Regions from separate parts of the Frankia sp. CcCS3 genome, predicted to be linked through region 1. Evidence: riboswitches for the same ligand, from Rfam matches in the RefSeq annotation. Region 1 holds a riboswitch; the other holds the start of a gene.

Region 1 (4,483 bases):
AACGCAGGACCCGCTGCGGGCCGTCGCCCGGCAGGGTTACCGGCTCAGCTCCCGTCGCCAGCACCAGGCCGTCGTAGTCCAGCGGCCCCGTGTCGGTCTCCACGGTGCCCGGTCGCAGGCCGGTCGCCCGCCGCCCGAGGCACACCTCGACCCCGTCGAGGTCGAAGGGCAACGTCGTGTCGTCGATACGGCCGGAGAGCACGGCCTTGGACAGGGGCGGACGATCGTAGGGCCGGTGCGGCTCCGCCCCGAGCAGGATCACCTCTCCCGCGAAACCACGTGCGCGCACCTCGGCGGCGGCCCGGCCCCCCGCCATTCCCGCGCCCACGACGACTATTCGCTGCATTCGAGCAGACTATCGATGACCCGCGACGCCGGGCCGCCGTCACCGCACCGGGTCGACGAGCGGAAAGGCGTCCTTCCACACCGGCTCGTACCCGGTTTCGGCGAGCATCGCGGCGATCTGTGCCGGCGAACGCTCGTCGGAGATCGAGAACTGTTCCTGGGCCGTGCCGGGCGTGGTGTAGCCGCCGGGTTCGGTGGAGGAACCGGCGCTCATGGTGGTCACGGCGATGCGGACGAGCCCGTCGCGCAGCACCGCCGGCTCCCGGGTCGACAGCGACAGCGCCAGGTCCGGCTCGAACAGGCGCAGGGCCGCGTACGCCTGGACGAACTCCGCGTCGCCGACGACGACGACCGGCGGGAACCCGCTGGCACTCGGCTTGATGCGCGGCAGCGCGATCGAGACCTCGGTCCGCCAGTAGCGACGGGAGAGAAAGGATGCGTGCGCGGCCAGCGCGAGCACGTCAGCGCGCCAGTCCGGGGCGAGCCCGAGCAGCGCGCCGATCCCGAGCCGGCGCGCCCCGGCCCGCGCGGCCCGTTCGAACGAGGACAGCCGCCGGTCGTAGTCACGCTTCCAGCCGGCGACATGCACCTCGGCGTAGCGGGCCCGGTCGTAGGTCTCCTGGTAATGGACGACTCCCTCCAACCCGGCACGCACCAGCCGGGCATAGGTGTCGTCCGACCAGGTCTGGGTCTCGATGCTGATCGAAGGGAACATCGGCCGCAGCCGCTCGACCACCGCGACGAGGTAGTCGGCCGACACCTCGACGCGATGCTCGCCGGAGACGAGCAGCAGATGACGGAACCCCCGGTCGGCCAGCAGGCGTCCCTCCACTACCACCTCCTCGATACCCAGCGTGCGGCGCACCACCGGCAGGCCCTTGGCGAAGCCGCAGTAGGTGCAGGACGACAGGCAGGCGTTCGACACGTACATCGGGGCGAACAGCCGGACCGCCCGACCGAACCGGAGCAGGGTCGCCTCCCGGGCGGCAATCGCCAGCTCCTCCAACCGGGCGGTGGCCGCGGGTGAGAGCAGGATCGCCAGCTCCGCGAGACCGATCCGGGGAGTGGCTGACCCGCCGGATCCGGGCCGAACCCGCCGCAGCACCGTGCCCACCTCGGCGGACGTGGCCCGCCGCGACATCGCGGACAGCCCGGCCAGGTCGTGACCGGCAAGTTCGCGCGCGAACTCCCCTGGCGGGGCGCTCACCTGGACGCCTCGCCCACCACCGCCGCCGGCACGGGTACCGGGGACGCCGAGGGCGCGGGCGACGCGGGTGACGGGTGGGCGCCGAGGAACCCGGTGAGCGGGGAGGAGGCGGACGCCACCGTGGCCGGGCCGGCGGCCCCTCGGCCGGCCAGGAAACCCAGCCGGCCGGCGGCGGTGGCGAGCGCGAAGGCCCGCGCCATGCGCGCCGGATCGGCGGCCACCGCGATGGCGGTGTTGACCAGCACCGCGGCCGCGCCGATCTCCATCGCCTCGGCCGCGTCCGAGGGCACCCCGAGCCCGGCGTCCACCACCACCGGCACCCCGGCGCTCGCCACGATTGCCTCGATCGCGTCCCGGGTGCGCAGCCCGCGGTTCGAGCCGATCCAGCTGCCCAGCGGCATCACGGTGGCGCAGCCGACCTCCTCCAGCCGGCGGGCCAGCACCGGATCGGCCGAACAATAGGGCAGAACCGTGAAGCCGTCAGCCACCATGAGCTCGGCGGCGCGCAGGGTCTCCACCGGATCCGGCGCCAGGGTGCGCGGATCCGGGGTGACCTCCAGCTTGACCAGACCGGTGCCCGTCGCCGCCCGCCCGAAGCGGGCCAGCCGCAGCGCCTCGGCCGCGTCCACCGCTCCCGAGGTGTTGGGCAGCAGGGTCATCGACCGCGGGATGAAGTCGAGAATGTCGCCGTCACCGATCCGGCCGATGTCGACCCGGCGCAGCGCCACGGTGACGATAGTGGCACCGGAGGCGACGAGGCTGTCCCGCATCACCTGGTGACTCGCGAACTTCCCGGTGCCGATCAGCAGCCGGCTGCCGTAGGACCGCCCGGCGATGACGAGATCGTCCGCCCCCGCGGCACCGTGCCCGGCCTCACCACCGCCCCCACCCCCGCCGTCGGCGTCGGCGTCGGCGTCGCCACCGGAGGAGGCACCTTCACCGGCGAGGCCGCCGAGACAGGAACCATCGGGAGGAGAATCACCGGGACGGGAGCCGGCAGGACGTAGTGGGTGCTGCGGCACGATCTTTCATCCTCCCCACGCGCGCATGACCGCGATCGGGTATACGGGTCGCCGACGGGATACTGGCCGGCCTCTCAGCCCACGTCCGCGGGCTCCCCGGAGCAATCGACAGTGTAACCGCTGCTCCCTGGCCGCGGCTTCGGGTGTCCCGCCGCGACGCCGATCTGCGCCCGTCGACGATCATCTCGACCTCGGGAGCCGATTCAATGTGGGCATCCGGGTTTCATCCGGTAGACACCATGCTGCGCGACGAGGTACTTCTCGCTCGAACGGCGTATCCGGGTTAACCTCGCGGGGCTCCGGTAGCGGCATCCTTCGGCAACGATCGTAAACTCTCCCTCGTGGATGCCACCGTGGCCGACCCCGTCATAGGTCGGCTTCTCGACGGCCGCTACACGGCGCAGGAACGGCTCGCCGTCGGCGGGATGGCGACGGTGTACGTCGCGCACGACAACCGGCTGGACCGGCTCGTTGCCCTCAAGGTCATGCATCCCACTCTCAATCACGACCCGGAGTTCGTCACCCGTTTCCATCGCGAGGCCAAGGCCGTGGCGCGGCTCAACACCCCGCGCGTCGTCTCCGTCCTCGACCAGGGCTCCGACCACATCCCCGCCGGCCTGGTCAACTACCTGGTGATGGAGCTGGTGCGCGGCCGGTCGCTGCGCCAGCACCTGGGTGCCCAGGGCCGGCTCCCGGTCGCCGAGGCCATCGAGATCATCGAGCCCGTGATCGAAGCCCTCGGCGCCGCGCATGCCGCCGGCATCATCCACCGCGACATCAAGCCCGAGAACATCCTGCTCGGTGACGACGGCCAAGTGAAGGTCGCGGACTTCGGCCTCGCCCGTCCGGTGAGCCAGCCCACCCAGGCACTCACCGGCGGAGTGGTGATGGGCACTGTCGGGTACCTCGCCCCTGAGCAGGTCACCCACGGCGTCGCCGACACCCGCAGCGACGTCTACGCCGCCGGTGTGGTGCTCTTCGAATCCCTGACCGGGCAGCTCCCGCACAGCGGCGCCACCCCGATGTCGGTGGCCTACCAGTCCGTCCACGGCGACGTGCCGGCGCCGTCCACCATGATCGAGGGCATTCCCGCCGAGCTGGACGGTCTTGTTCTCCGGGCCACCGCCCGCGACCCGGCGCGCCGGCCGGCCGATGGTGCGGCGCTGCTGGCGGAGCTGCGGCGCATCGAGCCGTTCCTGCCCCCGCAGGACGCCTACCCGAGCGGGTTCACCGGCGAGATCGAACGGATCGGGTTGGCCGAGCGGCCTCCAGGGGCTCGGGATCCCGGGTACACCCAGCCATTCCAGGCCGAGGACTACGACGACTCCCAGGGCGCCGGGGCGGGGGCCGCCGCGGAGCGCGCGTTCGCCGGTGCCGGGCCGGGCCAGCCAGGCACCGGCGCGCTCTATCGATCCGCCTCCCCGCCCTCCCCGACCGCCACGGCCTATCTCGGGGGGTGGTGGCGGGCGCGGGCAGCGACGAGCCGCCGCATCGCCACGCTCCCGGGGGCTCATCCCGGTCGTCGTCGGTGGCGTGGCCGTCCTGGTCCTGCTGCTCGGGATCCTCGCGTTCCGTTCCCTGTCCGGCGGAGGGACCGAGGTCCCGCTGCTGACAAACCTGAGCAGATCCGACGCCGAGAAGATGCTGCGCGACGCCGGCTTCCAGTTCACCTACCTCGACCCGGTCACCAGCGCCACGGTGCCGGTCGGCCACGTCTCCCAGCAGGATCCCCAGGACGGGTCGAAGGTCAACAAGGGCGCGCTCATCACCCTGCGGCTGAGCTCCGGGCCCGCGACGGTGCGCGTGCCGGACCTGGCGAACCTCACCGAGGCCCAGGCCAAGGCCCGGCTGGCCGAAGTGAACCTGACCCTCGGCGGCCTGAGCCCACAGTCCAGTGACACGGTGCCGG
Region 2 (4,483 bases), on a different contig from region 1:
CGAACAGGTCCGCGGCGGCCCGCGCCGGCAAGGCGAGGAGGACCTCGGCGGATGCCCACGTCCCGCTTTCGACGATCGCGGGGGTACCGCCGACGCGGGTAAGCCGCGCGTACCGATGGTCGGTGGCCAACAGCCCATTCAGTCGCGACAGCGTGGGTTCGTCCGGCACGGTGGAGCTGCCGCCCGCCCAGGCGCCGATAAGCGGCCGCAGCCACTCCCGGAGCTCGACCGCGGCGACGGCGATGCGGTCGAGCTCCTCGGGCCCGAACCGAGCAGGCAGCGCCTCTCGTTCGGCCGTGCCGACAAGCCCCGCGAGCTGGAGCCAGCGCAGGTAGCTCCGCCCATCGGCGATCAACTCGATCGGGCCGTCCGCCGAGAAGGCGAGGCTGTTGACGAAGTCCAGCACCGGATGATCGCCCAACCCGATCAGCACGTCCGGGTTCATCGGAGACCTCCCCTCGAGCCGATCGCCCAAATAACCACTCCACTTCCTCTTGAGAGGTTACTCCCCCGCCAAAGTAATCGTCTTAGCTATCTTTTTTAGATATCTTTTATGGACCACTGGACCACTGGACCACTGCGCCCGCTGCGCCCGACGGGGCCCGCCGCTGACCGGCAGGAGCCCGTCGGGACGGTCGGTCAGGAGTTGGCCACCGGAAGGTAGATCCGATTGCCGGCGGCGTTGAACTCGGCGGCCTTCTCCCGCAGGCCGGCGGTGACCGCCTCGTCGCCGGCCGGGCCCGCGCCATGCCCGGCCGGGTCCAGCCCGTCCCCGCCCGCGTGTGCCCGCACCTGGTGGGAAATCTTCATCGAGCAGAAGTGCGGGCCGCACATCGAACAGAAGTGCGCCGACTTCGCGGCCGGGGCCGGCAGCGTCTCGTCGTGGAACGCGCGTGCGGTGTCGGGGTCGAGCGCGAGGTGGAATTGGTCAGCCCAGCGGAATTCGAACCGGGCGTCCGACAGGGCGTCATCCCAGGCCTGCGCGCCGGGATGACCCTTGGCGAGGTCGGCGGCGTGCGCGGCGATCTTGTAGGCGATGACGCCGGCCTTGACGTCGTCCCGGTCAGGCAAGCCGAGATGCTCCTTCGGGGTGACGTAACAGAGCATGGCGGTACCGGCCCATCCGATCATCGCCGCCCCGATCGCGGAGGTGATGTGATCGTAGCCGGGGGCGATGTCGGTGGTCAGCGGCCCGAGGGTGTAGAACGGCGCGTCGTGGCACAGCTCCCGCTGCAGCTGCACGTTCTCCTCGATCTTGTTCATGGGCGCGTGCCCGGGGCCCTCGATCATCACCTGGACGTCGTGCTCCCACGCCACCTGCGTCAACTCGCCCAGGGTGGCGAGCTCGGCGAGCTGTGCCTCATCGTTCGCGTCCGCGATGGACCCGGGCCGCAGGCCGTCGCCCAGGGAGAACGTGACGTCGTACGCGGCGAAGATCTCGCACAGCTCGGCGAAGTGGGTGTAGAGGAAGTTCTCCTCGTGATGGGCCAGGCACCAGGAGGCCAGAATCGAGCCGCCGCGCGAGACGATCCCGGTCCTGCGCCGCGCGGTCAGCGGCACGTAGCGCAGCAGCACCCCCGCGTGGACCGTCATGTAGTCCACACCCTGCTCGCGCTGCTCGATCACGGTGTCCCGGTAGACCTCCCAGGACAGCTTCTCCGGCCGGCCACCGACCTTCTCCAACGCCTGGTAGATCGGCACGGTCCCGACCGGCACCGGCGCGTTGCGGATGATCCACTCACGGGTCAGGGCGATGTCCGACCCGGTCGAGAGGTCCATCACGGTGTCCGCGCCCCAGCGGGTCGCCCACACCATCTTCTCGACCTCTTCCTCGATTGAGGAGGTAACGGCCGAGTTGCCGAGGTTCGCATTGATCTTCACGAGAAACGCACGGCCGATCGCCATCGGCTCGGACTCGGGATGGTTCACGTTCGCCGGCAGCACGGCCCGCCCCGCGGCGATCTCCGCCCGCACCGTCTCGACGGGAAGACCCTCCCGCAGGGCGACGAACTCCATCTCCCGAGTGATCTGACCGCGGCGGGCGTAGCCCAGCTGGGTTACGGAAGGCCGTCCCGGCACCGCCCGACGGGGCACTCGCACCTGCCCGCCGAGATCCGTCCCGCCAAGACCGGGCGTCCCAGAACCGGGCGCCCCGGTCCCGGGAACGGTCCGCTGCTCATCCGGCGCGGTGTCGCCACGCTGGGCGATCCAGCTGTCCCGCGTCGCCGGCAGACCCCGGCGCACGTCGATGGTCACCCCCGGATCGGTATATGGACCGGAGGTGTCGTACACCACGACGGTGTCACCCGTGGTCAGCACGATCTCCCGCATCGGCACCCGCAGATCGGGATCCGCACCGACCAGCCAGGTCTTGCGGCTGCCCGTCAGCGGACCCGTCGAGACCGCCGTCATCGCCGCGGCCGAGATGGACGAGGAGGAGGACGAGACAGAGGAGGACGAACGGTCGGTGCGCGACACCATGTAAGACTCCCTACGCCGGCATTACCCGGACAGGTTCCTGCGGTCGGCGGCCCCAGCCGCCCTCTCAGCCCCTTGGCGGAGCTCCCGCGATCAACTTCGACGCTTGTCGACAGTAAGACACCGCCGGCCCGCTCGCCACCCCTTCCGGTTCATCCGACGCATGCCCCACACCATCGGGCGACGTGAGAGCCCTGTTCCGCCGGACCCCGGTTTCTCCGCGTGGCGGGGAACGCCGGACCAGCTCAGCGGTCCGGGGCCACCGCCGGCCCGGAACTCCCGCCCAGGTAGGCCGTCTCGATGAGCTCGGGACGCGCGACGAGATCCGCCGCGCTCGCCGACAGCGCGATCCGGCCCCGGTCGAGAACGTAGCCACGGTCGGCCACCTGCAACGCGAGCGAGACGAACTGCTCGACCAGCAGCACGCCGGTCGACGTCTCGAGGGCGATCGTGCGCAGCAGGGCGAGCAGCTGCGGCGCGACCCCGGGTGCCAGGCCGAACGACAGCTCGTCCACCAGCAGCAGACGCGGTCTGCGCACCAGAGCGACAGCCAACGCGAGCCGTTGCCGCTCACCCCCGGACAGTTCTCCGGCCGACCGGTCGAGCAGGCCGCGCAGCACCGGGAACCAGTCCAACACCGGCCCGATCTCGCCGGATGAGCGCCGGCCGGCCGCCAGGCGCAGGTTCTCGCGGACGGTCAACCGCCCGAGTGACCCTCGTCCCTGCGGTACGACCGCCATCCCCCGGCGGGCGAGTGTGCTCGGCGCGGCCCGGCGCGACCGGTCATCGAGGACCTTGACCCGCCCCCTCGACGGCGTCAGCAGCCCCGCCGCCGTGCGGATCAGCGTCGTCTTGCCCGCGCCGTTCGCTCCGAGCAGCGCCACGATCTCCCCGGCACCGACGGTGAGCGACACGTCCCGGAGCACCGGAACTCCGTCGTATCCGCTTGTGACCCGGTCGAGCACGAGCAGATCGCCCCCGCCTCGACCGGGGGCCGGCGCCGGGGTGGAGCCAGGCATGGACCCGGAGGCAGAGGCCGGGGCAGGCCCGGCGCGGTCGCCGCCGTCCGGCTCACCACCGCCCAGATAGGCGGCGCGGACCGCCGGATCGGCGCGCACCTCGGCAGGCCGACCGCGCGCGACGACGCGGCCCCCGTCCAGGACGAGGACGTGGTCGCATACGTCGAAGACGAGCTTCACATCGTGGTCGACGAGCAGCACGGCGATGCCGTCGGCGGCGATGCGGCGCAGCCGGTCGGCGAGCGTCCGGCGGGCGGCCGGGTCGAGACCCGCGGCCGGTTCGTCCAGCAGCAGGACCTTCGGCCCGGCGACGAGGGCGCGGCCGAGAGCCACCGAGGACCACTCGTCGTAGGAGAGCGTCGACGGCAGGCGGTCGGCGATCGTGGCGAGCCCGAGTGACCGGGCCGGATCTGGCCCGTCCGCGGGTCCGGGTGCCCGGGGCGTGACGACGGCCAGGTTCTCCCCGACCTCCAGGCTGTCGAAGAGTTCCAGCGCCTGGAAGGTGCGGGCGAGCCCCAACCGCAGCCGCTCATGCGCCGGCAGTCCGACGAGCACGGCACCGTCCAGCGTGACGGTGCCCGCGCTGATCGACGCAAACCCGGTGAGGGCGTCGATCAACGTCGTCTTTCCGGCTCCGTTGGGTCCGATGAGCCCGGTGATGGTGCCGGCCGACAGGGTGAAGGAGACATCCTCGAGGATGCGCGTACGGCCCTGGTCGGCGGCGAGCATGTCGACCGCCAGCAACGCCGTCACGGGGCTCCGCCCGGGTTGACCGGATGCGGGGTCAGGCTCGGCCGGCCCTGGTCCGGCGGCTGCGGGTGTCGCACGTGATCTCCTCGACGCGTTCGCTGCCCAGAACCGGTCCGATGCGTGCCACCCGACCGATCCACGCGGCTCTGATGATCGGCGCGAGCCGTCCGATGCGGTCGGTACGCGAGCCCGGCCGGACGTAGCACCGCCAGCACCACGACGGCGATCCCGCACAG

Evidence for each region. A riboswitch is a leader RNA that binds a small molecule or an ion and turns the genes downstream of it on or off. The one in region 1 is predicted to bind thiamine pyrophosphate.
Region 2: it holds a riboswitch for thiamine pyrophosphate, as region 1 does, so the genes downstream of both, thiC (phosphomethylpyrimidine synthase ThiC) here and AC08OQ_RS16445 (thiazole synthase) in region 1, are expected to answer to the same signal.

The regions. Positions count from the first base shown of each region.
Region 1 covers NZ_CDWRCL010000226.1:1,306-5,788, reverse strand. The annotation lists gene AC08OQ_RS16455 (NAD(P)/FAD-dependent oxidoreductase) at 1-346, opposite strand, end outside; gene thiH (2-iminoacetate synthase ThiH) at 386-1,552, opposite strand; gene AC08OQ_RS16445 (thiazole synthase) at 1,549-2,574, opposite strand; TPP riboswitch at 2,570-2,683, opposite strand; partial or broken gene AC08OQ_RS16440 (protein kinase domain-containing protein) at 3,000-3,665, shown strand; gene AC08OQ_RS16435 (PASTA domain-containing protein) at 4,108-4,483, shown strand, end outside.
Region 2 covers NZ_CDWRCL010000183.1:312-4,794, forward strand. The annotation lists gene AC08OQ_RS14915 (CGNR zinc finger domain-containing protein) at 1-445, opposite strand, end outside; gene thiC (phosphomethylpyrimidine synthase ThiC) at 640-2,481, opposite strand; TPP riboswitch at 2,472-2,579, opposite strand; gene AC08OQ_RS14925 (ATP-binding cassette domain-containing protein) at 2,724-4,250, opposite strand; gene AC08OQ_RS14930 (branched-chain amino acid ABC transporter permease) at 4,247-4,483, opposite strand, start outside.